Regions from separate parts of the Enterobacter ludwigii genome, predicted to be linked through region 1. Evidence: predicted binding sites of a transcription regulator. Region 1 holds the regulator's gene; the other holds the start of a gene.
The links. The regulator PurR, encoded in region 1, represses purine synthesis genes. The targets are predictions, from matches to a motif close to CANGCAAACGTTTGCNTG.

Region 1 (16,205 bases):
AAAGACAACTCCTGCATTGACGATGTGAACTTCACCCGTCTGGACAATGTTCTGGATGGCCTGAAGCAGGACTCCGTACTGGTCATCCACCTGATGGGCAGCCACGGCCCGGCATACTATCGCCGTTATCCGGATAATTTCCGCAAATTTACGCCAACCTGCGATACCAATGAAATTCAGGATTGCGATCACCAGGCGCTGATGAATACCTATGACAACACCATCCTGTATACCGACAGCATGGTCAGTAAAACCATCGATGCCCTAAAAGCGCGTCAGGCGAGCATGAATACCGCCCTGATTTACCTTTCGGATCACGGGGAGTCGCTGGGCGAAAGCGGGATTTATCTGCACGGCACGCCGTATATGCTGGCCCCAGAGCAACAAACGCACATTCCGTTTATGTTCTGGTTATCACCAGACTATGCGAAAAATTTCGGCGTCAACGCGCAGTGTTTACGTGACCATGCAGCAAAAAATGCGGTTTCGCAGGACAATTTGTTCTCTACCGTATTGGGTATGATGGACATTAAATCAAAGGTTTACCAACAACAGCTGGATATTCTGAACGCATGTCGCCACTGAACACGCTTGCAATAGACCGAACGGTCTATTAGAGTGCGGCCATGAGCAGAAATACAGAACACGATACCCGAGAACATTTACTGGCGACCGGCGAGCGACTTTGCATGCATCGCGGGTTTACCGGTATGGGGTTGAGCGAGTTATTAAAAACCGCTGAGGTACCGAAGGGGTCGTTTTATCACTACTTCCGGTCCAAAGAGGCGTTTGGCGTGGCAATGCTGGAGCGGCACTATGCCAGCTACCATCAGCGCCTGGCAGCGCACTTCGCCACGGGCGAAGGTAATTATCGCGATCGTGTTCTGCACTTCTATCAGGAAACGCTGAACCAGTTCTGTCAGCAGGGCATCATCAGCGGTTGCCTGACGGTAAAACTTTCTGCCGAAGTGTGCGATCTTTCAGAAGATATGCGCACAGCAATGGATAAAGGGGCCCGCGGGGTTATCGCCCTCATGGCACAGGCGCTGGAGAAAGGCCGCGATGAAAAAACGCTGACTTTTCCCGGCGAACCTTTAACCCAGGCGCAGGTTTTATACGCCCTCTGGTTAGGCGCGAACCTGCAGGCCAAGATTTCACGCAGTGCGGTGCCGCTTGAAAGCGCACTGGCACATGTAAAAAGCAGCATTACTACGCCTCGCGTATAGCAGGCGTTTTTATTTACGTAATTACTAGACGACTGGTCTACTCAGGAGCCTTTATGTCCGCTGAAAAATTATTTACCCCCTTGAAAGTGGGTGCCGTTACCGCGCCAAACCGTGTGTTCATGGCCCCGCTTACCCGTCTGCGCAGCATTGAGCCGGGTGATATCCCTACCCCGTTGATGGGTGAATATTACCGTCAGCGCGCAAGCTCTGGCCTGATCATCACCGAGGCCACTCAGATTTCTGCTCAGGCTAAGGGTTACGCTGGCGCACCAGGTCTGCACAGCCCGGAACAGATTGCCGCGTGGAAAAAAATCACGGCTGGCGTTCACGCTGAAGAGGGTCGTATTGCCGTCCAGCTGTGGCATACCGGTCGTATCTCTCACAGCAGCATCCAGCCTGGCGCTCAGGCACCGGTTTCCGCCTCTGCCCTGAGCGCGAACACCCGCACCTCCCTGCGCGATGAAAACGGCAATGCGATCCGCGTTGATACGTCTATGCCGCGCGCTCTTGAACTGGACGAGATCCCGGGGATTGTTAACGATTTCCGCCAGGCCGTGGCGAATGCGCGTGAAGCCGGTTTCGACCTGGTTGAACTGCACTCCGCGCATGGCTATCTGCTGCACCAGTTCCTGTCACCGTCCTCTAACCATCGTACCGACCAGTACGGCGGCAGCGTTGAAAACCGTGCGCGCCTGGTGCTGGAAGTGGTGGATGCCGTATGTCAGGAGTGGAGCCCGGACCGCATTGGTATCCGCGTTTCCCCGATTGGTTCTTTCCAGAACGTTGATAACGGCCCGAACGAAGAAGCGGATGCCCTTTATCTGATTGAAGAGCTGGCAAAACGGGGTATCGCGTATCTGCATATGTCCGAGCCAGACTGGGCCGGTGGTCAACCTTACACTGAAGCCTTCCGTCAGAAAGTACGCGAACGCTTCCACGGTGTGATCATCGGTGCAGGTGCATATACCCCTGAGAAAGCTGAAGATCTGATTAGCAAAGGTTTGATCGACGCCGTTGCATTTGGTCGCGATTTTATCGCTAACCCTGATCTGGTCGCCCGTCTGCAGCAGAAAGCCGCGCTGAACCCTCAGCGTCCGGAAAGCTTCTACGGCGGCGGCGCTGAAGGTTATACCGACTACCCTACCCTGTAATCTCTTCATTGCTCATTGATAGCGGCGACCTTTCGCCGCTATACTAAAACATCGTTTCTGTTCAAATAGATATTCTATTCCATTGGTTAATGAGGAAATTATGCGCCTACTTCACACCATGCTGCGCGTTGGCGATCTGCAACGTTCTGTCGATTTCTACACTAACGTACTGGGTATGAAACTGCTGCGCACCAGCGAAAACCCGGAATATAAATACTCGCTGGCGTTTGTGGGTTACGGCCCGGAAACGGACGAAGCGGTCATCGAATTGACCTACAACTGGGGCGTGGACAGCTATGAGCTGGGCACCGCTTATGGTCATATCGCGCTGGAAGTGGACAACGCAGCCGAAGCCTGTGAACGTATTCGCAGCAACGGCGGTAACGTGACGCGCGAAGCTGGCCCGGTCAAAGGCGGCACCACCGTGATCGCGTTTGTTGAAGATCCGGACGGCTACAAAATCGAGCTGATTGAAGCCAAAGACGCTGGTCGCGGTCTGGGCAACTGATCCCGCAGGGCGCAACATGCGCCCGTACTTTTACTGCATCCCCATCCAAAATTTGCCATAATGCGCACTGCTTTTTTCCCCATGTAAGAGACCCTGATGTCCGATAACGCTCAATTTAGCGGTCTGTGCGACCGTTTTCGTGGTTTTTATCCTGTTGTGATCGATGTTGAAACAGCTGGATTTAACGCTAAAACCGATGCGCTGCTTGAAATTGCCGCCATCACGCTGAAGATGGATGAACAGGGATGGCTTACACCGGACACCACGCTGCATTTCCACGTTGAACCGTTTGAAGGGGCCAACTTACAGCCCGAGGCGTTGGCCTTTAACGGCATCGATCCGCATAACCCGCTGCGTGGTGCGGTAAGTGAATATGACGCGCTGCACGCCATTTTTAAAATGGTGCGTAAAGGTATGAAAGAGAGCAACTGCAGCCGCGCCATTATGGTGGCGCATAACGCCACGTTCGATCACACCTTTACCATGGCCGCCGCTGAGCGCGCGTCGCTCAAGCGTAACCCTTTCCACCCGTTTGTGACCTTCGATACCGCGGCACTGAGCGGTCTGGCGTTGGGACAAACGGTATTATCAAAGGCATGTATTACGGCAGGCATTGAGTTTGACGGTACGCAGGCGCATTCCGCGCTTTATGACACCGAGCGGACGGCGGAACTGTTTTGCGAAATTGTGAACCGCTGGAAGCGTCTGGGCGGCTGGCCGCTGCCTATGGGTGACAGTGAAGAATAAAAAAAAGCGACCTCATGAGGTCGCTTTTTTGTCTTCGCAGATAACTTACTCCGCGTCTGGCTCTTCCGTTTTGTACTTCGCAGCCGTTTCTTTGATCAGCTGCTGCAGTTCACCGCGCTGATACATTTCGATCAGGATATCGCAACCGCCGACCAGCTCACCGTCTACCCACAGCTGTGGGAACGTCGGCCAGTTAGCGTATTTAGGCAGCTCAGCGCGGATGTCCGGGTTCTGCAGGATATCAACGTAAGCAAAACGCTCACCACAGGCAGACAGCGCCTGAACCGCTTGCGCGGAGAAGCCACAGCTTGGCAGCTTCGGAGAACCTTTCATATACAGCAGAATCGGGTTTTCAGCGATCTGGCGCTGGATTTTTTCAATAGTGGTGCTCATGTCTTGCTTCCTTTAACTTCTGTTACGGCATTCGTCTGTCATTGTAGCGGTTCAGACTGCCATCGGAAAATAACATTTTTGTCACGTCTTTCTTATTTTACCGCGAGTGATGAAAAGTTGCATTGCAAATGGTGTTTAACCCTGCGGCACTCAGGGTTTTGTTTAGGGAGTGAACAATAGTGCGACAGATTGATGAATTTTTTTGCACTTGCTAACGAAACAGGATTGTAGATTGAAAAATGCTATTAACTTATCGGGTTTTTATAGATTAGAATCGACGGGCTTTGTAAATCATTCGCGGGTATTATTGATGACCTGCATTTATCAGGGGACTGCCCAGTGGCGCGGATAAATAAAATCTCGATCACGCTCTGTGCTTTACTGTTTACAACACTCACTTTCACGCCAGTGGCGAACGCCTCTCAACAGGCGCGGCACTCTGCTGTACAAAAAACGCATCTGGCCAAAACCACAGACCGTAAGAAAAAAACCACCAGCAAGAACGACAAGAAAAAGACCACCACCCAGACTAAAAAGACCGCCTCCAGCAAGACGAAAACAAAACCTTCCCGCACTGCCCACGCAACCAAAAGCAAAGCCTCGCAAACTGCAGCTAATCTCGTGACGGAAAAATGCATTCCCCGCAAAGGTCATAAAGCGAAATGCACGAAGGTCACGAAAATAGCGGAAGTGCATAAGGTTCGCGTGCAGAAAGCGCAAAAAACGGCGTTGAATAAACTGATGGGGCAGATCGGCAAACCCTATCGCTGGGGCGGCAGCTCACCGCGTACCGGTTTCGACTGCAGCGGCCTCGTCTATTACGCCTATAAAGATCTGGTGAAGTTCCGTATTCCACGTACCGCCAATGAGATGTATCACCTGCGCGACGCGTCACCGGTCAACCGCGGTGAACTGGAGAATGGCGATCTCGTCTTCTTCCGCACTCAGGGGCGCGGCACGGCTGACCACGTTGGCGTATATGTAGGCAACGGGAAATTTATTCAGTCCCCACGTAGCGGCCAGGACATCCAGATAACCTCTCTCAGTGAAGACTACTGGGTACGTCACTATGTCGGCGCACGCCGCGTGATGACGCCAAAAACCATTCGCTAACCCCTGCCCTGCCACAGCCGTGGCAGGGTAAGTTCCTCTTTTGCATACCCTTTCAATTTGCTATTCTGTCCCTGTTGTCTGTGTGGTTATTGGCAACATAAAAAACAATAAGGAGAGAAGCAATGTCGTTCGAATTACCTGCACTACCATATGCAAAAGACGCCCTGGCCCCGCACATTTCTGCGGAAACCCTGGAGTATCACTACGGCAAACATCACCAGACGTACGTCACCAATCTGAACAACCTGATCAAGGGCACCGATTTTGAAGGCAAAACGCTGGAAGAGATCGTCCGCAGTTCAGAGGGCGGTGTCTTTAACAATGCCGCTCAGGTGTGGAACCACACCTTCTACTGGCACTGCCTGGCACCGAATGCAGGCGGCGAACCTACGGGTGAACTGGCTGGCGCGATTAACGCGGCATTTGGTAGCTTTGCTGATTTTAAAGCGAAGTTTACGGATGCTGCAGTCAAGAACTTCGGTTCTGGCTGGACGTGGCTGGTGAAAGACGCGGATGGCAAACTGGCTATCGTTTCCACCTCGAACGCGGGTACGCCACTGACCACCAGCGCAACGCCGCTGATGACCGTGGACGTCTGGGAACACGCCTACTACATTGATTACCGTAACGCGCGCCCGAACTACCTGGAGCACTTCTGGGCACTGGTTAACTGGGCGTTTGTGGCGAAGAACTTCGCCGCGTAAGAGACACGCAGAAGGGGTTGCCCTTCTGCGTTTTTTAATTATTCAGCAGCGCACGCTGCTTCCGGCTGTTTACGGCCAGACATCATCACTAACAGCAGGCCGAGCGCGGCAATTATCGCCCCCATCACCGGCACAAAGCTGTATCCCAGGCCACCAGAAATGACGGCACCACCGGCAGCGGCACCGAGCGCATTGCCAAGGTTAAACGCGCCAATATTGACCGACGACGAGAGACCCGGTGCCTCATGGGCAACGCGCATCACGCGCATCTGCAGCGGCGGAACCACGGCAAAGGTCGCAGCCCCCCAGACAACCATCGCCATCGCCGCCCCGACCTCATTACGCGCCAGCCATGGAATGGCGATCATGATGACAATCAGCAGCGTTAAAAAGCCTTTCAGCGTCCCGCTCACGGAACGATCGGCGAATTTCCCGCCGAGATAGTTGCCTATAGAGAACCCGACACCAATCAGCACCAGCATCGCGGTCACAAAGAGAGGCGTTGCGTGGGTGATATCGTGCAACACCGGTGAAATATAGGTGTACAGGGTAAACATGGCGCCCGCCCCCAGTACGGTGGTCAACAGCGCGGAGAGCACCTGCGGGCGCATCAGTACCGACAGCTCTTTGCGGACGTCAGGACGTTCACCAGCGCTGCCTTTCGGCAAGGAGAAGTACAACGCCACCATGGCGATAACACCCAGCACGGCCGTCGCCAGGAACGACATGCGCCAGCCGATCGCCTCACCCAGCCAGGTTGCGGCAGGTACACCGCCAATGTTGGCAATCGTCAGACCCATAAACATGGTTGCCACGGCACTCGCCTGCTTGTGTTTTGGCACCACGCTTGCGGCCACAACCGATCCCAGCCCAAAGAACGCGCCGTGGTTAAGACTGGTCAGAATGCGGGACAACATCAGGGTGGTGTAATCCGGCGCAATCGCGGAGAGCACGTTGCCCAGCGTAAATATCGCCATCAGGAAAATCAGCGCATTGCGGCGCGCGCGGTGTGAAAGCAGAAGCGTCATGAGCGGTGCCCCCACCATCACGCCAATGGCGTAGGCGCTGATGAGCATCCCGGCCGCCGGGATAGAAACATCCACGCCCCGGGCGATAACAGGCAGTAACCCCATCGGGGAGAATTCAGTGGTGCCAATCCCAAAAGCGCCAATCGCCAGGGCAAGCAGGGGAAAATTGATTTTCATGCGTCAACTCCGGATGCCGTGTCATGTCGTGACACAGAACAAAGAAGCCGAAAGCATGACATCAATCACAAAAAATGAGAAGTTAACAAATTGGCAAAAGATTTTTGCCGCAGGCGTAACAATCAGGAAAACTGAGAGGGAGAGAGCTCTCCCTCCGTGTAAATCAGTGCAATGCAGCCGTCAGACCCGCCGCAACAATCAGAGCCAGTACAATAACGGTGGTCACCAGCGAAAACTTCAGATCGTAGCTCATCAATTTTTCTCCTTTTAATCTCCCCACGAAAAGTGAGCCTGCTCATTTTTACACAGTTTAGTTCAAAAATCTTCCTGGATTTAAACTGATAACCACTTTAGCTCTTCCCCTTTTCATCAAGATAGGACAAAATTCCACGCTAAATTTATTAGCGTACCGGCCATTGACCCCCTCCTGACGTCCTGTGTCGTTTTCCCGGCGTGCCGCAATTCAAGATTGCGTGATAAGGGTGAGAGAAGGCAAACGTTTACCTTCAAGTTTTTCAGGAGTTTAGGATATGGTCTGGAGTGACATTTAATGGCAACAATTAAAGACGTAGCAAAACGCGCAAACGTTTCCACTACAACCGTATCACATGTAATTAACAAAACCCGCTTTGTGGCGGAAGAGACGCGCAACGCCGTCTGGGCGGCAATCAAAGAATTACACTATTCACCGAGTGCGGTGGCGCGCAGCCTCAAAGTTAATCACACCAAATCCATTGGTTTGCTGGCAACCAGCAGTGAAGCGGCCTATTTTGCCGAGATCATTGAAGCGGTCGAGAAAAACTGCTTCCAGAAAGGCTATACCCTGATTCTGGGCAACGCGTGGAACAGCATTGAAAAACAGCGCGCTTATCTCTCCATGATGGCGCAAAAGCGTGTGGATGGCCTGCTGGTGATGTGTTCAGAGTATCCGGAGTCCGTGCTTTCCATGCTGGAAGAGTACCGCCATATTCCTATGGTGGTCATGGACTGGGGCGAAGCACGTGCAGACTTCACCGACTCCGTCATCGATAACGCGTTTGAAGGCGGCTATATGGCAGGCCGTTATCTGATTGAACGCGGTCACCGTGAGATTGGTGTGATCCCGGGTCCACTGGAGCGCAACACCGGTGCCGGACGTCTGGCCGGGTTTATGAAAGCCATGGAAGAGGCGCTGATTACCGTGCCGGAAAACTGGATCGTGCAGGGTGACTTTGAACCGGAATCCGGTTACCGCGCAATGCAGCAGATTGTCTCACAGTCGCATCGCCCGACAGCCGTTTTCTGTGGCGGTGACATTATGGCGATGGGAGCTCTCTGTGCCGCCGATGAACTGGGTCTGCGCGTGCCGCAGGACATTTCCGTGATCGGGTATGACAACGTGCGCAACGCGCGCTTCTTTACCCCGGCGCTGACCACCATCCACCAGCCAAAAGACTCGCTGGGTGAAACGGCCTTCAATATGCTGATGGACAGGATCGTCAACAAGCGTGAAGAGTCTCAGTCCATTGAAGTTCACCCGCGTCTTATCGAACGCCGTTCCGTTGCGGATGGTCCGTTCCGCGACTATCGTCGTTAATCTTTTACGGGGCCAGTTATACTGGCTCCCGTAGCCATTCCCGGTTAAGCGTCTCACTGTCTCCCAGGTAATCCAGCAGCCAGGCCATTGCGGGCGACACATCATTTTGTTGCCAGGTGAGGCAACAGGCCGCATCCGGAAAAGGATTTTCCAGCGTCAGTTCAACCCATTCACCGGTGTCGATTCGGGGCCGCGCAAAATGGCCAGGGACCATGGCAACGCACAGCCCTGCGCTGAGGCATGTTGCTGAGGATTCCCAGTCCGGCGCAACCACCCGTCGCTGGTTATCCAGCAGCCAGGTAATGCGTTTGGGCAACGAACGCGAGGTATCTTCCAGCACCAGCGAGGGCCAGTTACGGAGCGTTTCGTCGCTGAGCGGCCCGTCCAGGTCAGCCAGCGGATGATCGCTTGCCACCACACATTTCCAGCTGAGCATGCCCATGTCGCGAAAGGCAAAGCGTCCTCCAACCGGAATCGCCTGCGTGGCACCGATCGCCATCTCTGCCCTGCCATCTGCCAGCGCATCCCATACGCCGTTAAACACTTCCTGGGATACCCGCAATTCGACATCCGAGAAATGGCGATAGAAATCGACAATCATTTGCCGGGTACGTTCCGGTTTTACGATGTTATCCACGGCAATGGAAAGATGTCCTCGCCAGCCGTTAGCGATCTGCTGACACTGTTCGCGGGTGATCTGCATTTTTTTGATAACAGAACGCCCTTCTTTCAAAAACCATGCCCCGGCGGGCGTTAATTCCACATCACGGTGACGCCGTTCAAACAGCGGAACAGCCAGCCATTCCTCAAGCTGACGCACCGTATAGCTGATTGCTGAGGGGACGCGGTGCAACTCCTGCGCTGCACCGCTAAAGCTGCCGTTGCGCGCAACAGCATCGACCACTTCAAGAGAATAATCTGACCACATTTTCTGCCTGCAAAAATTTTGAATGCACTCGCCAAATATTAGCGTTTCACAACCTGCTTTGCACTCCCTACACTCTGCGCAAACATAGACCTGCCTCCCTCAGGAGAAAAAACAATGCAACCCAGGAAAGGATTTTTAGTCTGGCTCGGTGGTTTAAGCGTGCTGGGCTTTTTAGCCACTGATATGTACCTGCCTGCCTTCGCCGCAATGCAGGAAGATTTACAGACCCCGGCGGCAGCCATCAGCGCCAGCCTGAGCTTATTCCTCGCGGGCTTTGCCTTCGCGCAGCTGCTCTGGGGGCCTCTCTCTGACCGCTTTGGCCGTAAACCGGTGCTGTTGCTGGGGCTGGCTATCTTTGCCGTCGGCTGTCTGGGAATGTTATGGGTACGCGATGCAACCTGGCTGCTGGTACTGCGCTTCGTGCAGGCCGTTGGCGTCTGTGCTGCCGCGGTGACCTGGCAGGCGCTGGTCACCGACTACTATCCGGCCAACCGTATAAACCGCATTTTCGCCACCATTATGCCGCTGGTAGGGCTTTCGCCTGCCCTCGCCCCGCTGCTCGGGAGCTGGATCCTGGCGCATTTCGACTGGCAGGCCATTTTCGCTACGCTGTTTGCCATCACGCTGGTCCTGATGATCCCGGCATTCACACTCAAAGCGGCACATAAGAAAGAGACGCCTGCTGACACAACACCGGTGACCTTCACCTCTCTGCTGAGCACCAAAGCGTACCGCGGTAATGTCCTGATTTATGCCGCCTGCTCGGCGAGTTTCTTCGCGTGGCTGACCGGTTCGCCGTTCATTCTTCACGACATGGGTTACAGCCCGGCCGCCATCGGTCTGAGCTATGTCCCGCAGACCATCGCGTTTCTGGTCGGGGGTTATGGCTGTCGCGCGGCGCTGCAAAAATGGGAAGGTCAGCAGATGTTGCCCTGGCTGCTGGTGCTCTACGCGCTGAGCGTGATCGCCACCTGGGCTGTGGGCTTTATCCCGGGCGCAGGTCTGGCAGAAATTCTGATTCCCTTCTGCGTGATGGCCGTGGCGAACGGTGCGATTTACCCTATCGTCGTAGCCCAGGCGTTACGTCCGTTCCCACAGGCAACAGGTCGTGCGGCCGCGCTTCAGAATACCCTGCAGCTGGGTCTGTGCTTCCTGGCAAGCCTGGTGGTCTCTGCGCTGATTGCCACGCCGCTCCTGACCACCACCAGCGTCATGCTGGTTACGGTTGCGCTGGCCCTTCTGGGATACCGTATGCAGTCTGCGGCACAACGTGAGCAGGATGACCGCGCAGAGGTGAAAACCTCGCATGCATAATCGCGTCAGAAATTATGTTAAATATCAGTGATTAGGTTGCTAAGAATTTTCTATTGAATCACCAAATTTTGAGGCCTATACTAAATTTGGTTCGATTAAATACGATAAATATTAAGTGTTAACGGGAGCCGGAGCGCTCCCGTTTTACCATGGAAGGCATTTCGGCAAGGGTTATCTCCCTTCCTCTGTTCTACGTCGGATACTAGCCTCACGGGGAAATACCGTGAGATTTCTCACAAACCATAAAAAGCGTCTACGCTGTTTGAAGGTTCTGATCACAGTAAGGTGATGGAGAAGCTATGAGTTCATCGTGTATAGAAGAAGTCAGCGTTCCGGACGATAACTGGTCCCGGATCGTCAGTGAACTGTTAGGTCGTGCAGGCATCACTATTAATGGATCTTCGCCATCCGATCCACAGGTTAAGCATCCCGACTTTTTTAAACGCGTATTGCGAGAGGGATCGTTAGGCCTGGGGGAAAGTTATATGGACGGCTGGTGGGAGTGTGAACGGCTGGATATGTTTTTCTCCAGCGTTTTACGCGCCGGTCTGGAAAACCAGCTCCCCCGTAATCTGAAAGATACATTACGTGTCGCCTCCGCCCGGCTGTTTAATCTGCAAAGCAAAAAACGGGCGTGGATCGTCGGCAAGGAGCATTACGACCTCGGTAATGACCTGTTCAGCCGCATGCTCGATCCTTTCATGCAATATTCCTGCGCCTACTGGAAAGAGGCCTCAACCCTTGAAGAAGCACAGCAGGCTAAGCTACGTCTGATTTGTGAAAAACTGCAGCTACAGCCGGGCATGCGTGTGCTGGATATCGGCTGTGGATGGGGTGGTCTGGCCTATTTTATGGCGAAGCATTATGGTGCCAGCGTGGTCGGTGTGACCATTTCAGCTGAACAGCAAAAAATGGCACGGGAGCGCTGCCAGGGCCTTGATGTGGATATTCGCCTTCAGGATTATCGCGACCTGAACGAGCAGTTTGATCGCATAGTCTCCGTCGGCATGTTCGAACACGTGGGGCCGAAAAACTATGACACCTACTTCAGCGTGGTGGACCGTAACTTGAAACCTGACGGCATCTTCCTGCTGCACACCATTGGTTCTAAGCGCACCGACAATAACGTCGATCCGTGGATCAACAAATACATCTTTCCGAATGGCTGTTTGCCGTCCGTTCGCCAGATTGCTAACGCCAGTGAACCTCATTTCATTATGGAAGACTGGCATAACTTTGGCGCGGATTATGACACCACGTTGATGGCATGGCATTCACGTTTCCAGGAAGCCTGGCCAGAAATTGCGGACAACTATTCTGAACGGTTTAAACGGATGTTCAGCTATTATCTCAATGCCTGCGCAGGCGCCTTTCGCGCGCGTGATATTCAACTTTGGCAGGTTGTTTTCAGCCGAGGGATAGAACACGGTTTGCGGGTCGCACGCTAAAAAAAACCCCGGATATCCGGGGTTCATTTTATTCTTCTTCTGCGGTCTTTATTATTGCGGCTTCTTTTGCCGCCAACAGCCGCTCAACGGTATCCACAACCGCCTGAGTCTGCGGATCGATTTCGATATTAACCCGATGCCCCAGTTTTTTCGCCCCCAGGGTTGTACGCTGGAGAGTTTCAGGAATTAAATGCACGCAGAAACGGGTCGGCGTCACTTCCCCAACCGTCAGGCTAATCCCATCAATACCAATAAACCCTTTATACAGGATGTATTTCATTAATGAAGGATCCTGCACTTTAAACCAGATTTGACGGTTATTTTCCGAGGTGACAATCTTCGCCACTTCCGCGGTGGTCATAATATGGCCTGACATCAGATGGCCGCCAATCTCATCGCTGAACCTGGCCGCACGCTCTACGTTTACGGTATCCCCCACCACCAGCTCGCCCAGGTTGGTGATGCGCAGCGTCTCTTTCATTAAATCAAAGCTAATCTGGTTACCGTTAATTTCGGTTACCGTCAGGCAACAGCCGTTATGTGCAATCGAGGCGCCAGTTTCAATGCCATCAAGCATATATTCCGGAAGCTCAACCACATGAGTTCGGAAATTAGGTTTTTCATCAATGGACACCACTTTGGCGGTGCCCTGCACAATACCAGTAAACATGCTTACAACTCCTGTTTTTTCCGGACGGTGGTGACACCGTTTAATCCCACCACAATAACAGTTGGAAAAACAGGTTGCCAGCGGAGCGCATTTTGTGGCGATTTTTTCACTAGATAAATAGCTAAACCCCGCTACAATAGCTGGCACCCCCCTGCATTTTCTTCTTGCTGCCAGTTACGGCGGCCTTTTTAGTCTCTCAAATAACTAGAATATAAAGGTGTTCACGTGCAGAAGTACATGAATGAAGCGCGCCAGTTATTGGCACTGGCTATACCAGTGATCATCGCGCAAGTAGCCCAGACCGCAATGGGATTTGTGGATACGGTAATGGCGGGTGGCTACAGCGCCACCGATATGGCCGCCGTGGCAATAGGCACCTCGATCTGGCTTCCGGCCATCCTGTTTGGCCACGGCCTGCTGCTCGCCCTCACCCCGGTTATCGCTCAGCTAAATGGCTCAGGGCGACGTGAACGTATTGCCCATCAGGTTCGACAGGGGTTCTGGCTGGCAGGGTTTGTCTCTGTGCTGATAATGGTTGTGCTGTGGAATGCCGGTCATATCATCCGCGCCATGCATAATATTGACCCAGCTCTGGCTGACAAAGCCGTCGGCTATCTGCGGGCCCTGCTGTGGGGTGCGCCTGGCTATCTGTTCTTCCAGGTCGCGCGTAACCAGTGTGAAGGTCTGGCGAAAACCAAGCCCGGAATGGTAATGGGCTTTATCGGCTTGCTGGTGAATATTCCGGTGAACTACATCTTCATCTATGGTCACTTCGGTATGCCGGAGCTCGGCGGCGTCGGCTGCGGCGTGGCGACGGCTGCCGTCTATTGGGTGATGTTCTTCAGTATGATCTCCTATGTGAAACGTGCCCGTTCAATGCGCGATATCCGCAATGAACGTTCGTTCAGCACGCCGGACTGGAACATCATGACGCGTCTGGTGCAGTTAGGCCTGCCGATTGCACTGGCGCTGTTCTTTGAAGTGACGCTGTTTGCCGTGGTCGCCCTGCTGGTTTCTCCGCTCGGCATTGTGAACGTAGCCGGTCACCAGATTGCGCTGAACTTCAGTTCCCTGATGTTCGTATTGCCGATGTCGCTGGCCGCAGCGGTGACCATTCGCGTGGGCTTTCGTCTGGGGCAAGGTTCGACGCTGGATGCGCAAACGGCGGCCCGTACGGGGCTTGGCGTCGGTGTCTGTATGGCCATCTGTACGGCACTGTTTACCATCACGCTGCGTGAGCAAATTGCCCTGCTTTACAACGACAACCCGGAAGTGGTGGCCCTTGCCTCCCATCTGATGCTGCTTGCCGCGGTGTACCAGATCTCCGACTCCATACAGGTGATTGGCAGCGGCGTACTGCGTGGGTATAAAGATACGCGTTCGATCTTCTTTATCACCTTCATCGCTTACTGGGTGCTGGGTCTGCCGTGTGGTTATATCCTGGCGCTTACCGATCTGGTGGTTGACCGCATGGGGCCGGCAGGATTCTGGATGGGCTTTATCATCGGCTTAACCTCTGCGGCAATTATGATGATGCTGCGCATGCGCTTCCTGCAACGCCAGTCATCCTCGGTAATATTGCAACGCGCTGCACGTTAAATACGCAGTAGCCGCCAGCTGGCGGCTACTTTCTCTTCACTTTGCGCGGTAATAAAGCAATCGCGTGAAATCAGAGAGAAAAATGCATTTTCCCTCTTGCCTCAACGATGCTGTGCCGCTAATATTCGTCCCCGTTGTCACCGACAACACGTTGCGTTCATAGCTCAGTTGGTTAGAGCACCACCTTGACATGGTGGGGGTCGTTGGTTCGAGTCCAATTGAACGCACCATTCTGCGTCCGTAGCTCAGTTGGTTAGAGCACCACCTTGACATGGTGGGGGTCGGTGGTTCGAGTCCACTCGGACGCACCATTTCAGTCCTGAAATGGTGCAAATCCTCTTCTTAACGCCTGATTTTTCTTAATACCTCAATTTCATCATTATTCTCCTGCTACGCTTTTCTTATGGAAAAAAAAACAGGAAGACTGTCGATGAAGAAAATCGCCATTATCGGCTCCGGCCCTACAGGGATTTACACCTTTCATTCTCTTCTTAAGAACGCGTCGCCGCTCTCTGTCTCCGTTTTTGAACAGGCAGACGAAGCTGGCGTGGGAATGCCCTACAACGACGACGATAACTCTCGCCTGATGCTGGCCAACATTGCCAGCATTGAGATCCCGCCCCTTTTTATGACCTACCTCGACTGGCTTAAGCGCCAGAGTGAAGCCCATCTGGCGCGCTTTAAGGTTGATAAAGCCACCTTGCATGACAGACAGTTTTTGCCCCGTATTCTGCTGGGCGAGTATTTTCGCGACAGTTTCCAGACAATAGTCCAGGAAGCTAAGAGGCGGGGATTTCAGGTTGAGATCCACACGTCTGCCACCGTCACCGATGTTGCCCCGTCCTCCTCCGGCGTGACGCTTTCGGTCAATGACACGCCGTTTCCGGAACGATTCGATCTCGCCGTGATCGCCACCGGGCATGTCTGGCCAGAAGAAGAGGAAGCCACGCGCGCGTATTTCCCAAGCCCGTGGTCAGGGTTGATGGATGCCCGCATCCGCCCCTGCCGCGTCGGTATTATGGGAACATCCTTAAGCGGGCTGGACGCGGCGATGGCCGTGGTCATGCAGCATGGTGAGTTTCGCGACGGCACGTTCCTCCTTGATAAAGGAAGTGAAGCGTTAAAAATTGTACTCATGTCCAGGACCGGGATTCTGCCAGAGGCCGATTTTTACTGTCCTATTCCGTACGAACCGCTGTCGGTATTAACCGAATCGGTACTCGAAGCCGAAATCGCCAAAGGATCAGACGGTCTGCTTGACCGCATTTTCGCCCTGATGGTGAAAGAGCTTGAACTCGCCGACCCGGCCTGGTGTGAGAAAATATCGCTGCGCATGCAGACGGCGGACAGCCTTCGCGAAGCGTGGTTTGAGGATCGAAAACAGCACGGTCCGTTTACCTGGGCTGAAGAGAACCTGATTGAAGTCGAGCGGAACAAACGTGACCGGCGCACGGTGGCCTGGCGCTACACCGTGCTTCGGCTGCATGAAGTGGTTCAGGAGATGGTTCCTCATCTTACCGAAAAGGACGCTGAACGCTTTAAAAACGGGCTGGCACGCGTCTTTATCGACAACTATGCCGCCATTCCCCCGCAGTCGATTCGCAGGCTTCTCGCGCTTCGTGA
Region 2 (16,205 bases), 290 kb from region 1:
TGTTAATCTCCCAAATGTGCCAGCAGTGCGTCCAGGCGCTGCTTCAGCCCAGCGACCTCCTCTTCCAGCGCATCCACGCGCGCCGTCAGGTTGCCGCTGACAACAGTGGACTCTTGTTCCGTTGCCAGCGTCGCGGTATCCACCTCGCCACTGAAGAGATGCATATAGCGGCTCTCACGCTTGCCCGGTTCGCGTGCCAGACGCACCACGTAAGGGCCATCCTCGCGGGTTGCAAGCCCTTCCAGGGTTTGTTCCACTTCCTGCATATCCGCAAACTCATGCATACGGGAAGCCCGTGTGCGCAGCTCGCCGGGAGTTTGTGCCCCGCGCAGTAAAAGGGTCGTGATCACCGCCACTTCCGCGGCGCTCAACTTCAGGTCGCCGAATTCGGAATTACAAAAACGTTGTTCGTACTTGGTGACGCGGTTTCCGAAGCCGCTGACGGTGCGCAGATAATGGCGTTTCACCAGTTCATCCAGCACATCCTGAACGTCATGCTCGCTGAGGTTCATTACCGGCTCGCGGTTGGTCTTTTGGTTGCAGGCCATCATGACGGCGTTGACAGAGAGCGGATATTGCTCCGGCGTCGTGACCTGTTTTTCCAGCAGGCATCCGACGACGCGCGCTTCTGCACCGCTTAACTGATATTTCATCTCTTCTCCTTAGCGACCCGCTGTCCAGTCCCGGGTGGTTAATGCAGTGAGGACATGGTCGCGCCATTCTCCATCTATCAGCAGATAGTCTTTGGCGTAACCCTCTTTCTCAAACCCTAAACGCGCCAGCAAATTACCGCTGCGCTGATTATGCGGCATATAGTTCGCCATAATACGATGGATATGTTGCGTGCGTTGCATATAACGGATCGCCACCGTTAATGCTTCATACATCAGCCCCTGCCCCTGCCATTTCTGACCGATGGAGTAGCCGAGGTAGCAGGCGTGAAACGATCCGCGCACGACGTTTGAAAAGTTGGCGATGCCGATAATCTCTTTTTCTTCGGGATCCAGCAGCGCAAAATAAAACGCACTTCCCTGCTTATGAAATTCCGCAATCATACTGAGGCGCGCCTGCCAGCCGGATGGGTAACAATGGCTCTCATCCCGAACGGGTTCCCAGGGTTTTAAAAACTGGCGATTCTCGGCGTAATAATCCGCCAGACGCCAGGCATCACGCTCATGCACCAGACGAACGACCAGCCTGTCCGTTGTCAGACGCACTTTTGGCACATTACTGCGATAGCCAAACATCGATACCACTCCTTCCCGTCACTTCTGCTGACCCATTAGCTTTACTATACCTGTGCCTGCGCCGTCTGTGAAAACAGTGACATACCATTTTGACCTCTTTTCACATTTTTCGATGAGAACTCTCTATCAAAGCGCTCTTTTGATAAAAAAATATTGTCACGCCCAGGGGTGGGAAAACGCGCAGTAACCCCGCAGAATGTTAGCGTGCTCACCATCCTGTTTTCCCTGGAGGGAAAATGTCCCGCGTATCACAGGCGAGGAGCCTGGGTAAATATTTCCTGCTAGTCGATAACATGCTGGTCGTGCTCGGCTTTTTTGTCGTGTTTCCTCTTATCTCGATCCGCTTTGTCGATCAAATGGGCTGGGCGGCGCTGATGGTTGGCATCGCGCTGGGTTTACGCCAGTTTGTCCAGCAAGGCCTTGGGGTGTTTGGCGGTGCCATTGCTGACCGCTTTGGCGCGAAACCGATGATTGTGACCGGTATGCTGCTTCGTGCGGCAGGCTTTGCCACGATGGCGGTTGCCCATGAGCCCTGGCTTCTGTGGTTCTCCTGCTTTCTCTCCGGGATCGGCGGAACCCTGTTTGACCCGCCGCGCACCGCGCTGGTGGTGAAGTTAATTCGCCCGCAGCACCGCGGACGTTTCTTCTCGATTTTGATGATGCAGGACAGCGCGGGCGCGGTAATTGGCGCGCTTCTGGGGAGCTGGTTGCTGCAGTACGATTTCCGTCTGGTCTGCGCGGCTGGCGCGGTGCTCTTTATTCTGTGCGCCCTCTTTAATGGCCTGTATCTGCCAGCATGGAAATTGTCAACGGTGAAAGCGCCGGTACGCGAAGGGCTGGGCCGCGTCCTGCACGACAAACGTTTTGTCACCTACGTATTGACCCTGACGGGTTACTACATGCTTGCCGTGCAGGTGATGCTGATGCTGCCTATCATGGTCAATGATATTGCGGGAACCCCGGCCGCCGTGAAATGGATGTACGCCATCGAAGCCGCGCTTTCGCTGACGCTGCTCTATCCGATTGCCCGCTGGAGTGAACGGCGTTTTCGCCTGGAGCATCGTCTGATGGCCGGGCTGTTTTTAATGACGCTGAGCATGATGCCCATCGGTCTGGTGAATTCTCTCCAGCAGCTGTTTACGCTGATTTGCACCTTCTATATCGGCTCTATCATCGCCGAGCCGGCTCGTGAGACGCTGAGCGCCTCGCTTGCAGATGCGCGTGCCCGCGGCAGCTATATGGGGTTCAGCCGACTCGGTCTGGCCTTTGGTGGGGCTTTGGGTTACGCCGGCGGCGGCTGGCTGTTTGATGCAGGCAAAGCGCTGAATCAACCGGAACTGCCGTGGATGATGCTCGGCGCGGTGGGCTTTATGACGCTGCTGGCCCTCTGGTGGCAGTTCAGCCAGAAGCGCAGCGCAAGCGGCATGCTCGAACCGGGCGCGTAGCCCTTCCCTCTGGCGGGAGGTCCCTCCCGCCTCACTTCTCAGTTTTTTCTGCTGGTTTCTGCCATTTCACACTGACATACTGACGTAACAGGACAGAAGCGCCGATTTTTCGTTGAGGAACACTATGAAGAAAATTGTCATTGCCGCTGCATTCATTGTCAGCGGTCTGCTGGTGGGCTGTAACCAGCTTACGCAATACACCGTCAGTGAACAGGAAATTAATCAGGCGCTGGAAAAACATAACAACTTTTCAAAAGACATCGGCGTGCCCGGGCTTGCAGATGCGCATATCGTCCTCAGTAACCTGACCAGCCAGATAGGACGTGAAGAGCCAAACAAAGTGACGCTGAACGGGGATGCAAACCTCGATATGACCTCCCTCTTCGGCAACCAGAAAGCCAATATCAAGCTGAAGCTGAAAGCGCTGCCGGTCTTTAACAAAGAGAAAGGGGCTATTTACCTGCAGGAGATGGAAGTTGTCGATGCGGAAGTCACGCCGGACAAGATGAAATCTGTGCTGCAAACCCTGATGCCTTATCTGAATCAGTCTCTGCGTAACTATTTTAATCAGCAGCCAGCCTATGTCTTAAGTGAAGACAAGAGCAAGGGTGAAGCGCTTGCGAAAAAGTATGCTAAAGGGATAGAGGTGAAACCGGGAGAAATCATTATTCCCTTTACTGATTAATCCGTAGGGCGCCGAGGCGCCCTTTTTTTTACGGAAAAGTGTGCAAACGAAAACGTTTCCGCTTATGATTTGTGTCCGGCATAAACAGCCATCCGAATGACTGATTCCTGACAAGCCGGAGCTTCCATGACTGCACAACCCCAGGTTCTTAAAATCCGCCGCCCTGACGACTGGCATATCCATCTGCGCGATGGCGATATGCTCAAAACCGTCGTGCCTTATACCAGCGAAATTTATGGCCGCGCGATTGTCATGCCTAACCTGGTGCCACCAGTCACCACCGTCGATGCCGCAATGGCGTATCGCCAGCGCATTCTGGATGCCGTCCCGGCGGGCCATGATTTCACCCCGCTGATGACCTGCTACCTGACCGATTCCCTGGATCCAAACGAAGTGGAGCGCGGGTTTAACGAAGGCGTATTCACCGCTGCGAAACTTTACCCGGCCAATGCCACCACCAACTCCAGCCACGGCGTTACCAGCATTGATGCCATCATGCCGGTGCTGGAGCGCATGCAGAAACTGGGTATGCCGCTGCTGGTTCACGGTGAAGTCACGCATGCCGAGATCGACATCTTTGACCGTGAAGCCCGTTTTATCGACACCGTGATGGAGCCCCTGCGTCAGCGCCTTCCCGCGCTCAAAGTGGTCTTCGAGCACATCACCACCAAAGATGCCGCTGAGTATGTCCGCGACGGTAACGAGCTTATCGCCGCCACCATCACGCCACAGCATTTGATGTTTAACCGTAACCACATGCTGGTTGGCGGTGTACGTCCACATCTGTACTGCCTGCCGATCCTCAAGCGTAACATTCACCAGCAGGCGCTGCGCGAACTGGTTGCCAGCGGTTTCTCCCGCGCGTTTCTGGGCACGGATTCCGCACCTCATGCGCGTCATCGCAAAGAAGCAAGCTGCGGCTGTGCGGGCTGCTTTAATGCCCCAACCGCTCTCGCCAGCTATGCAACCGTGTTTGAAGAGATGAATGCCCTGCCGCATTTCGAGGCGTTCTGCTCACTCAATGGCCCCCGTTTTTATGGGTTGCCGGTCAATGAGACCTTCATTGAGCTGGAACGTAAAGAGAGCCAGGTTGAGGAAGCCATTCCACTGACCGATGACACGCTGATCCCATTCCTGGCAGGTGAAACCGTTCGCTGGACGGTAAAACGCTAAAAAATCAGTGCCCCTTGTTGTCAAACCGATAATATACCTGTATAAATAAACAGTATATTACACAGGGGGCATTTATGCGTATTGAAGTCACCATAGCCAAAACTACCGTTCTGCCTGCCGGCGCGCTTGATGCGCTTGCAGGCGAATTATCCCGTCGTATTAACAACACCTTTCCCGAAAACGACGGTGCCGTAACGGTGCGTTACGCGGCCGCAAACAACCTCTCCGTCATTGGCGGCGCGAAAGAAGATAAAGCGCGTATCACCCAAATCCTGCAGGAAACGTGGGAAAGCGCCGACGACTGGTTCATCACAGATTAACACTGCTCCCTCATTGTGTTTTTTTGCCGGGTCGCCCCGGCTTTTTTTTCGCCTGAAAATCCAGAAAGTTCAAATTAATTCGGCAACTTCTTTAAAAATCGTGAACAACATGGTGTTTTATTGTTCGAACAATCCTAAAAAGCAGAAAAATGTGTTGCTAGCTGTTTATTTTTCCCTTAGGAACCCTTATTACTTGTATACTGAAGTTGCTTCAGAAAAACATGCATTGAACCTCGAAGTCGTTGTCTTCTAACACGCATTATGGGGGTTATAATGGAAAAGAATAGCGAAGTCATCCAGACCCACCCACTCGTTGGCTGGGATATCAGTACCGTAGACAGCTACGATGCACTGATGCTGCGTTTGCACTACCAGACCCCAAATCAGCTGAACCGTGAAGAAGCGGAAGTTGGACAGACGCTGTGGCTTACGACAGACGTCGCCCGTCAGTTTATTTCTATTTTGGAAGCAGGCATCGCAAAAATAGAATCTGGCGACTACCAGGAAAATGAGTATAAACGGCATTAGCGTTTAGCCCACTTTTCACTCTACAGGCACCCTCGGGGTGCCTTATTTATTTCTCCCTTGTATAAGCCCCCGATGTTAATTACTCTGCTAACAAAGCGTTAGTTTAAGAGATGCCCATGAAATATGATCTGATTATTATTGGTAGCGGCTCCGTTGGTTCTGCCGCCGGATATTATGCCACTCAGGCTGGCCTCAAGGTTCTGATGATAGATGCCCATCTTCCCCCTCATTCAGAGGGAAGCCATCATGGCGATACTCGCCTCATTCGTCATGCCTATGGTGAAGGCGAGCGCTATGTCCCGCTGGTACTTCGCGCGCAAGCGCTCTGGGACGAACTGGCTAAACAGACTGAGGAACGCATTTTCGAACGCACGGGCATCATTAACCTTGGTCCTGCCCGCTCTGATTTTCTCGCCAGCGTCGAACGCAGCGCGAAGACATTTAACCTGGACGTTGAGAAGCTCGACGCGGCGGGGATCATGTCACGCTGGCCGGAAATCACCGTCCCGGACGATTATGTTGGTCTCTTTGAAGCCCATTCTGGGGTGTTGCATTGCGAAACAGCAATAAAAACCTGGATAGCGCTGGCCGCGAAAGCAGGCTGCGCCCAGCTTTTCAATTGCCCGGTCGAGGCCATTAAACATGATGCTGACGGTGTCACGGTGACAACCCTGGACGGAGAGTACACGGCCTCCCGATTGCTCATCAGTGCCGGTACCTGGGTAACCCGTCTGCTGCCAGACCTGCCCGTACAGCCGGTGCGCAAGGTCTTCTCCTGGTTCCAGTCTGATGGCCGTTACAGTACGCAGAATAAATTCCCGGCGTTCACCGGCGAGTTACCCAACGGCGATCAGTTCTACGGCTTCCCTTCGGATAAAGACGCGCTCAAAATCGGGAAACACAATGGAGGACAAATTATCTCCTCTCCTGAAGAACGTAAACCGTTTGGCGCCTACCCACAGGATGGCTCTGAAGCTTTCTCGTTCCTGCGAAATATTCTGCCGGGCGTCGGTGGCTTACTCTATGGCGCGGCATGTACCTACGACAACACGCCGGACGAAGACTTTATTATCGATACGCTGCCCGGGCATGAGAACACATTGCTCATCACCGGTCTGAGCGGTCATGGCTTTAAGTACGCGTCGGTGCTGGGTGAAATTGCCGCGCAGTTTGCCCAGGGTATTACACCGCAGTTTGATCTGACGCCCTTCTCTCTTTCACGTTTTAACGGATAATCCACCACGGGCTTCGGACGTTCCGGAGCCCGTCTTTTTGTTACGGTTTGCGGGGCGCTATGCGCAAAGTTGTGGGTTTTCTCATCAATAATATTCGTGAGCATTTGATGCTCTATATCTTATTGTGGGCGCTGCTGGCCATCATTGATTTTATTTACATTGTATTTTACTGAAAGCCTGCCTGACATTTATTGACATTACTTTATATTTACTTAAGTTAGAACAATTCCTCAATTAGCCCTTTGTTAAATCTTGCACGAAGACATTGAATTACCTTTGCGGATCATTTTCAAAACCGCTGAAATAAATAAAATAAAAATCAATATCGACTTATTTCAGTTGCAATATCATTCCTTCCCGTTCATTTTTACTGCTCTGTTTATTTGATAATGGTAATCCTGATGCAATTGCGTAACACCTCCCGGCGCTATGGAATAATATCCATAAGCTTGCACTGGATATTTGCTATTGCGGTCTATGCCATGTTCGGACTTGGCCTCTGGATGGTGACGCTCAGCTATTACGATGGCTGGTATCACCAGGCCCCGGAGCTGCATAAGAGCATCGGCGTGCTGCTGATGATGGGGCTGGTTATTCGCGTGATCTGGCGACACATTTCACCGCCGCCTGCCGCGCCAAAGACCCACAGTAAATTTACCCGTATCAGCGCTGTTGCCGCGCATATTACGCTTTATGCGCTGCTCTTCGCTCTTCTGATCAGCGGCTATCTCATCTCGACAGCAGAGGGTAAACCGATAAGCGTTTTTGGCATTTTTGATGTCCCGGCAACGCTTGCCGATGCGGGATCACAGGCCGATATTGCCGGGGTGATTCACCTCTGGCTGGCATGGAGCGTGGTTATCCTGTCCGTGCTGCACGGGCTTGCCGCCCTTAAACATCATTTCATCGATAAAGACGATACGCTAAAGCGCATGCTTGGCCGCTCGTCAGTTGACTCTGGAGCTTAAAATGAAAAAACACCTGCTGGGTATCGCACTGGGTTCTCTGTTATTTACCACCGGCTCAGCCGTTGCTGCTGACTATAAAATTGATAAAGAGGGCCAACATGCTTTCGTCAATTTCCGTATTCAGCATCTCGGGTATAGCTGGCTGTATGGCACCTTTAATGATTTTGACGGCACATTCAGCTTTGACGAAAAAAATCCTGCCGCCGATAAAGTCAACGTGACCATTAATACCAACAGCGTCGACACCAATCATGCAGAACGCGATAAACATTTGCGCAGTGCGGAATTCCTGAACGTGTCTAAATTCCCGCAGGCCACCTTCACCTCCACGGAAGTGAAAAAAGATGGCGATAAGCTGGATATTACCGGCAACCTGACGCTCAACGGCGTGACAAAACCGGTTACGCTGAATGCAAAATTAATGGGCCAGGGTGACGATCCGTGGGGGGGTAAACGTGCCGGATTTGAAGCCGCAGGTAAAATTCACCTGAAAGACTTTAATATTACTACCGATTTGGGCCCTGCTTCTCAGGATGTCGAACTGATTATTTCCGTTGAAGGCGTTCAGCAGAAGTCATAATAACGACGCCCGGCAGGCTTTCACGCTGCCGGGCATCAGCCTTATTCAGGGTCGGGAATACCCAGTTTGGTGTTCAGACGTCCACGGGATTTATTAAAAATCTTGTTACCATTTTCCCGTCCTGCACGACGACGGCGTTGCTCCTCTTCCGGCAGCATGCTCTCTTCACTGCACAGTTCGCTGCAGCATCCGTTAAATTTCTCGGCACAGGCCGGACACTGAATAAACAGCAAATGACATCCGTCATTTTTGCAGTTGGTATGGGTATCACACGGCGTACCGCACTGGTGACAGTGGGCAATCACATCCTCTGAAATACGCTCGCCCATTCGTTCGTCAAAGACAAAGTTCTTACCGATAAAACGCACCGGTAAACCCTGCTCACGGGCACGGCGGGCGTACTCAATAATGCCGCCTTCAATGTGCCAGACCTTATTAAACCCGTTGTGCTTCATCCAGGCGCTGGCCTTCTCACAGCGGATCCCGCCGGTGCAGTACATCACGATCTTTTTATCTTTATGTTCCTGCATCATCTCAACCGCTTTTGGCAGTTGCTCGCGGAAGGTATCAGCCGGAATTTCCATCGCGTTTTCGAAATGCCCCACTTCATACTCATAATGGTTACGCATATCGATGAACACCGCATCCGGATCGTCCAGCATCGCATTCACTTCCGCCGCTTTCAGGTATTCCCCGACATCAGCGGCGTTAAACGCCGGATCGTCAATACCATCCGCGACAATGCGTTCACGCACTTTCATGCGCAGTACCCAGAATGATTTACCGTCATCATCCAGGGCAATGTTCAGGCGTACACCGTTGAGAGCCGGATCGAACCCGTAAAGCAGGTCGCGGAAGGCGTTCACTTTGCTTTCCGGTACGCTGATCTGGGCATTGATGCCTTCACGGGCAAGATAGACGCGCCCGAAAACATTCAGCGTCGTGAAGGCCTGATAAAGCGCATCGCGGGTCGCTTGTGGATCGTTGATGGTGAAGTATTTGTAGAATGAGATTGTCGTGCGCGGTTCGGTTTCAGCCAACATACGCGCCTTTAACATCTCATTCGAAACGCGGTTGTGTAACACTGGCATGGTGTACAAGTCCTGCAATCGTTAGAGAGAATGAAAAATCGGTCGGCATCATATAGCAAACAATGACAATTTACATCCACACAATTTACGCTACATTTCACACACCCTAGTTAGTCAGACTTAACAATTGCTGCATTCGTACACGTTTCGAAGACAGACATTTTGGCTACGCCTCAAAAAATGAGACAATAGCTAAACAGGACGTTAGAACACAGGAAAGACATGACCCAGTTACCGAAATTTACTGTCGCCCTTTTGCATCCCCGCTATTGGTTGACCTGGCTTGGCATTGGTTTTTTATGGCTGATGGTCCAACTCCCTTACCCTGTGATTTTCCGTGTGGGCAAATGTGTGGGCCGTATTGGTCAAAAATTCATGAAACGCCGCGCCAGGATTGCCTACCGCAACCTTGAGCTGTGCTTCCCGCAGATGAGCGAGGCGGAACGTCATGAGATGGTGACCAGGAATTTCGAATCCGTTGGCATGGGGCTGATGGAAACCGGTATGGCGTGGTTCTGGCCAGACAAACGGATGGCCCGCTGGAGTGAAGTCACCGGGACGGGTATGGAGCCTGTGCATACGCTTCAGGCCAATAAGACAGGCGTACTGCTGATTGGCGTGCATTTTCTGACGCTGGAGATCGGTGCGCGTATGTTTGGCATGCAGGCACCCGGTATTGGTGTTTATCGCCCTAACGATAACCCGGTGATCGATTTAATCCAGACCAATGGTCGTATGCGCTCCAACAAAAGTATGATCGACCGTAAAGACCTGAAGGGGATGATCCGCGCGCTGAAATCAGGTGAAGTGATCTGGTATGCCCCTGACCACGATTATGGCCCACAATCCAGCGTATTTGTCCCGTTCTTCGCCGTTGAAGAGGCGGCCACAACCACCGGTACCTGGATGCTGGCGAAAATGTCCAAAGCCGCGATCGTCCCGTTTGTCCCGCGTCGCAAGCCGGATGGCTCAGGCTACGAGTTAATGATGCTCGAGCCGGAACTCGCGCCGCCGCTGGACGATGCGGAAACGACCGCTCGCTGGATGAACAGAGTGGTTGAGAAATGCATCATGCTCGCGCCGGAGCAGTATATGTGGCTCCATCGTCGCTTCAAAACGCGGCCAGAGGGTATGCCGTCGCGCTATTAATTTTCCGTGCGGCCATCAGGGCCGCACGCTCATTTAGCTTTAAAAGCTCCTCCGCATTGCAGCGATCATAACCCAGGCGCATACTTAGCAGGCTTATTACTTCAGGCCTATGGTGCTTTGCACCTCATTATGCGGATTGTTATGTCACCCTCAGATGCCCCCATAAACTGGAAGCGTAACCTCACGGTTGCGTGGCTTGGCTGTTTTCTCACCGGTGCGGCGTTTAGCCTGGTGATGCCCTTCCTGCCGCTTTACGTTGAACAACTTGGCGTCACCGGTCACAGTGCGCTCAATATGTGGTCTGGCCTGGTCTTCAGTATCACCTTTCTCTTTTCCGCGATTGCTTCGCCCTTCTGGGGTGGCCTTGCCGATCGCAAAGGACGAAAGATCATGCTGCTGCGTTCAGCACTAGGGATGGCCATCATCATGGCGCTGATGGGCCTTGCGCAGAACGTCTGGCAATTTCTGATTTTGCGCGCGTTACTGGGCCTGCTGGGGGGCTTTATTCCTAACGCAAATGCGCTCATCGCCACCCAAATTCCGCGACACAAAAGCGGCTGGGCGCTCGGAACGCTCTCCACCGGAGGCGTGAGCGGCGCATTGCTGGGACCGCTGGCAGGCGGGCTGCTGGCGGATAACTACGGCCTGCGTCCGGTCTTTTTCATTACTGCCAGCGTCCTTTTTCTCTGCTTTATCGTCACGCTGCTCTGTATCCGTGAACGTTTCACCCCGGTCACTCGAAAAGAGATGCTCCACGCACGGGATGTGCTGACCTCGCTTAAAAACCCCAGGCTGGTGCTAAGCCTGTTCGTAACGACCCTGATTATTCAGGTAGCAACCGGGTCGATTGCCCCTATTCTGACGCTCTACGTTCGCGATCTGGCCGGTGACGTCAGTAATATTGCGTTTATCAGCGGGCTTATCGCGTCGGTGCCCGGCGTGGCGGCGCTGCTCAGCGCCCCGAGGCTGGGAAAACTGGGGGACCGCGTGGGCCCGGAAAAAATCCTGATATGCGCCCTGGTGATTTCCGTTCTGCTCCTTATTCCGATGTCGATGGTACAAGCACCGTGGCAGCTTGGCCTGCTGCGCTTCTTACTGGGAGCGGCAGACGGCGCGTTACTGCCTGCGGTTCAGACCCTGCTGGTTTACAACTCAACGAACCAGATAGCCGGCCGCATTTTTAGCTATAACCAGTCATTTCGCGATATCGGCAACGTCACCGGACCGCTTGTCGGAGCCGGGATTTCCGCCAGTTTTGGTTTCCGCGCCGTGTTTATCGTCACCGCGGGCGTGGTGTTGTTTAATGCGGTTTATTCGTGGTTCAGTTTATCGAGGGCTTTACGACCGGTCGTTAATAAGACGAACGCGTGACAGCTTATTTTTGCATTCATACTTGCAGAACCCGATATTCAGCTATTCTTTCCCTGAAACCTTCAGGAAAACAGGGAGACACCAATGACCATGTACGCCACACTGGAAGAAGCTATTGATGCCGCTCGTGAAGAGTTCCTCGCCGATAATCCTGGCGTTGAGGAAGAAAATGCTGACGTGCAACAACTTAATATCCAGAAATACGTTCTGCAGGACGGGGATATTATGTGGCAGGCCGAATTCTTTGCTGATGATGGCGAGGAAGGAGAATGTTTGCCGGTCCTGAGCGGAGAAGGTGCGCAGGCCGTCTTTGATGGCGACTATGACGAAATCGAACTACGGCAGGAATGGCTTGAAGAAAACACCCTGCACGAGTGGGATGAGGGCGAATTTCAGCTCGAGCCACCGCTGGATACGGAAGAAGGACAGACCGCAGCCGATGAGTGGGATGAGCGTTAATTTCCCCTATTCATAAGGGCCGTGCTGAGCGTCGATCGGCAACAATAGCGTATCGAATACCAGTGAAAACGGTAAATCGAGCACGGTGAGATAGCGCCACGCTGAGTCACGTACATCCCATTTTACCCCGGGGTAGTACTGATTACCGTGGCCTTGCCCTGGAATGGTGCGGCTGATGATGCTGCCACAGCCGCTGAGTAAACACGCCATCATCACGGCGAGGATTATTTTCATCAATGACCTCTAAAAAAATACCGGCTTTTCAGCCGGTATTTTATTTGCCGGGTAGCGTAACGCCGCCGGGCACAGAAGGCTTACTTCGCCTTCAGCGCGAGTGGATTAATTTTAATCTCTTTATAGTGGCTGACCCACGAAGAGTATTTTTCCGGCGCAGACCACACACGGTAGTGAAGGCGTGCCATCGTAACCGGATCGCTCAATAGCACCAGACGACGGTCGCGGTTGAGTTTTTCCGGCGTATCGTTCAGCGCCTGCTCAACGTGACGATCGCGGGCAATCTCCAGTACCTGGCTTGCACGGTGACGCGCTGTCGCCATGGCCGTCGCCAGAGCGTTAAATGACGGGTTAAACACCGCGTGCATAAAACCATCTTCCAACGAACGTTTGCGGTTCTGCTCAAGATACGTGTCGGTATCCACCAGCACCTGTGGCGGCGAATACTCTTCCGGGATCAGGAACAGTTTCCAGCGTTTGGTACGCAGCCCCACCGTTGAGCGGCTCGAAATCACTGACACAAACGGTGACAGGATCAGCGAGAAGACAATCGGTGCCAGCCAGAACAGGAAGCGCAGATCCAGCCAGGCCATACCTGCCGCCCATACCAGACCCAGCAGCAGCTGCGAGCCATGACGCATGAAGGCTTCCCCCCACGGCGTGGAGTCATCATCACGCTGCGGTGAATTCCAGACCACTTCCCAGCCGAGGAACGCGCTGACCACAAACACGGTATGGAACAGCATACGCACCGGCGCCAGCAGCACGGAGAACAGCACTTCCAGCAGAAGCGAGAGCGTCACGCGGCAGAAACCACCGTACTCTTTCGAGCCTTTGCACCAGATCAGAATGATACTGAGCAGCTTAGGCAGGAACAGCAGTACCATGGTGGAGGCAAACAGCGCAATCGCCAGCTCCGGACGCCACTGCGGCCACACCGGGAACAGCTGGCGCGGTTGCAGGAAGTATTGCGGTTCCGTCAGAGCATGCACCACCTGTAGCGCAGTAGAGAGCGCAAGGAACATAAACCACAGCGGTGCGGAGAGATAAGACATTACGCCAGTCAGGAACACAGCACGGTGAACCGGGTGCATCCCTTTTACGAGGAACAGGCGGAAGTTCATCAGGTTACCGTGACACCAGCGGCGGTCACGCTTGAGCTCATCCAGCAGGTTCGGCGGCAGCTCTTCGTAAGATCCCGGCAGGTCGTAGGCAATCCAGACGCCCCAGCCAGCACGACGCATCAACGCCGCTTCCACGAAGTCGTGCGACAGAATAGACCCCGCAAACGAACCTTCCCCCGGCAGCGGAGCCAGCGCACAGTGCTCAATGAACGGCTTCACGCGGATAATGGCGTTGTGACCCCAGTAGTGAGACTCACCCAGTTGCCAGAAGTGCAGACCAGCGGTAAAGAGCGGCCCGTAGACGCGGGTTGCAAACTGCTGGCAGCGCGCATAAAGCGTGTCCATACCGGACGCTTTTGGCGAAGACTGGATGATCCCCGCGTTCGGGTTGGCTTCCATCAGACGCACCAGACCGCTCAGGCAGTCGCCGCTCATTACGGAGTCAGCATCCAGCACGACCATGTAGCTGTACTGATTCCCCCAGCGACGGCAGAAGTCATCGATGTTTCCGCTTTTACGCTTCACGCGACGACGACGACGGCGGTAGAAGATCTGGCCTTCACCCTGCACTTCCGCGATCAGTTCCATCCAGGCTTTTTGCTCGGCAACGCAGATGTCCGGGTTGTAGCTGTCACTCAGGATATAGACGTCAAAATGCGCCGCGTTACCGGTTGCCTTTACGGACTCCCAGGTCGCACGCAGACCCGCAAATACGCGGTCAACGTCTTCGTTACAGATAGGCATGATCAGCGCCGTACGGTGCTCAGGATTAAGGGGTTCATCCCCGACCGTTGAGGCTGAAATGCTGTATTTGTCCCGCCCCATCAGCAGCTGCAGGAAGCCCATCAGCGCGGTCCAGAAACCGGCTGACACCCAGCAGAAGAGAACGGCAAACAGCAGAAGAATACCGCTCTGCAGGATATACGGCAGCAGCTGCATGAAGGAGACCCAGATATCCTGGCCCATCATGTCTGCAGGGTTGATAAGTGCCCAGCCCTGGTAAGGCAGAATGGTTTTCATGTACCAGGTAGCGACCACGGTCTGCGCCAGCGTCAGTAACAGCAGAATGTAACGACGAATGGTCCCCACGGTACGCCATTTCTGTTCGGAGGCCTGCTCTTCTTTCGTCAGGCGCGACAGATAGCGCGGCGTAACATCACGCCCACGCAGGCGATCCCAGAAGCGGCCAACCGGGTTGGTGCGCCACGGGTCAGGGAACATTGAAGAACGCGTGGCTTTCGGCATTGCCTGAAGCTGATCGCGTCCTTCATCGTCTTTAATCAACTGCCCTTCTGCCAGCGAGTCTGGCCATGCCTGCGCCAGACGCGCCTTTACTGACCCCAGCGGCGTATCATCGTCACGGGAAAACGGACGATGTTCGCCATCCAGCGCGGTATGCACCGCGCGGATGTCGCTTTTAGGCAGCGCCGCTTTTTCAATGTCCGTCAGCGGCATGGCATCAATATATTCAGATGTATTATTCATTGGCAGGTAGCTGATAGCTCCAGGTTTCACTCAGCGGCTGATCGTTACTGACCAGCGCAGCACGCATTTCAGTGGTCTGTTTCGGATCTTTCACTTTCACGCGCAGCGTCAGACGCCAGCCTTTCGTTACCGGGTTATAGCGTACGGTGTTCTCAACGATTTCACCGTTATCACCGATGCTGGCCTGAGCGGCAACGGCGGTATCCGGGGACAGTTTTTTCATATCCTGACCCGCGAAGTCCACAACAAAGGCCACGGTGCCATCAGGCTGACGGATCAGGTTAGACTGCTTCACATCACCCGTAGAACGGCGAGTCTGCATGACGTACGCGTTATCCGGCGCATGCAGTTTGTCTTCGTCGCGGCTAAAGGTAATGGTGTATTTGAAGTTCATCTCTTTACCGGCTTCCGGCAGCTGATCCGGCGTCCAGTAAGCAACGATGTTATCGTTGGTTTCGTCATTGGTTGGAATTTCAACCAGCTCAACCTTACCTTTACCCCAGTCACCTTTCGGCGTGACCCAGGCGCTTGGGCGCAGGTCATAGCGGTCATCCAGATCTTCAAATCGGGAGAACTGACGGCCACGCTGCAGGAGGCCGAAACCTTGCGGGTTTTCCATCGCAAAACTGCTAACAGCCAGATGTTTCGGGTTATTCAGCGGACGCCAGATCCACTCACCATTACCTGCATGAATAGAAAGACCGTTGGAATCGTGCAGTTCCGGGCGGAAGTTCGTCGCCGGTGACGGCTGATTCGGCCCAAACAGGAACATACTGGTCAGCGGTGCAACGCCCAGTTTGCCGACTTTATCGCGCAGGTAAACTTTGGACTGCACGTCAACGACCGTGTCACGGCCAGGCATAATCACAAAGCGATAAGCACCGGTCGCACGCGGGGAATCCAGCAGTGCATAAATAGTCAGGCGTTTGTCGGTTGGTTTTGGACGTTCAATCCAGAACTCGCGGAAACGCGGGAACTCTTCACCTGATGGCAGCGCGGTATCAATGGCGAGGCCACGCGCAGAAAGCCCGTACACCTGCCCTGCCCCGATCACGCGGAAGTAGCTGGCACCGAGCATGCTGACGATTTCGTCGTTTTTATCTTTGCTGTT

Region 2: a site for PurR is predicted at 3,423-3,440, ahead of pyrC (dihydroorotase). Genes of this name have one in related genera too.

The regions. Positions count from the first base shown of each region.
Region 1 is NZ_CP017279.1:1,204,745-1,220,949, reverse strand. Features, by position in the region: gene eptA (phosphoethanolamine transferase EptA) at 1-585, shown strand, start outside; gene BH714_RS05845 (TetR/AcrR family transcriptional regulator) at 627-1,226, shown strand; gene nemA (alkene reductase) at 1,280-2,377, shown strand; gene gloA (lactoylglutathione lyase) at 2,478-2,885, shown strand; gene rnt (ribonuclease T) at 2,982-3,632, shown strand; gene grxD (monothiol glutaredoxin 4) at 3,678-4,025, opposite strand; gene BH714_RS05820 (C40 family peptidase) at 4,365-5,138, shown strand; gene sodB (superoxide dismutase [Fe]) at 5,261-5,842, shown strand; gene BH714_RS05810 (MFS transporter) at 5,881-7,047, opposite strand; gene cydH (cytochrome bd-I oxidase subunit CydH) at 7,211-7,300, opposite strand; gene purR (HTH-type transcriptional repressor PurR) at 7,598-8,623, shown strand; gene punR (DNA-binding transcriptional activator PunR) at 8,640-9,551, opposite strand; gene punC (purine nucleoside transporter PunC) at 9,666-10,865, shown strand; gene cfa (cyclopropane fatty acyl phospholipid synthase) at 11,165-12,313, shown strand; gene BH714_RS05780 (riboflavin synthase) at 12,342-12,983, opposite strand; gene mdtK (MdtK family multidrug efflux MATE transporter) at 13,209-14,582, shown strand; tRNA gene BH714_RS05770 (tRNA-Val) at 14,736-14,812, shown strand; tRNA gene BH714_RS05765 (tRNA-Val) at 14,817-14,893, shown strand; gene BH714_RS05760 (FAD-NAD(P)-binding protein) at 15,013-16,205, shown strand, end outside.
Region 2 is NZ_CP017279.1:919,582-935,786, reverse strand. Features, by position in the region: gene BH714_RS04395 (YceH family protein) at 3-653, opposite strand; gene rimJ (ribosomal protein S5-alanine N-acetyltransferase) at 663-1,247, opposite strand; gene mdtH (multidrug efflux MFS transporter MdtH) at 1,484-2,692, shown strand; gene BH714_RS04380 (lipoprotein) at 2,817-3,377, shown strand; gene pyrC (dihydroorotase) at 3,504-4,550, shown strand; gene dinI (DNA damage-inducible protein I) at 4,625-4,870, shown strand; gene bssS (biofilm formation regulator BssS) at 5,144-5,398, shown strand; gene solA (N-methyl-L-tryptophan oxidase) at 5,515-6,633, shown strand; gene BH714_RS04355 (DUF2770 family protein) at 6,693-6,806, shown strand; gene BH714_RS04345 (cytochrome b) at 7,035-7,601, shown strand; gene BH714_RS04340 (YceI family protein) at 7,603-8,181, shown strand; gene trhO (oxygen-dependent tRNA uridine(34) hydroxylase TrhO) at 8,223-9,272, opposite strand; gene BH714_RS04330 (Kdo(2)-lipid IV(A) acyltransferase) at 9,495-10,421, shown strand; gene mdtG (multidrug efflux MFS transporter MdtG) at 10,563-11,792, shown strand; gene BH714_RS04320 (MysB family protein) at 11,877-12,251, shown strand; gene BH714_RS04315 (YceK/YidQ family lipoprotein) at 12,258-12,485, opposite strand; gene mdoH (glucans biosynthesis glucosyltransferase MdoH) at 12,566-15,094, opposite strand; gene mdoG (glucans biosynthesis protein MdoG) at 15,087-16,205, opposite strand, start outside.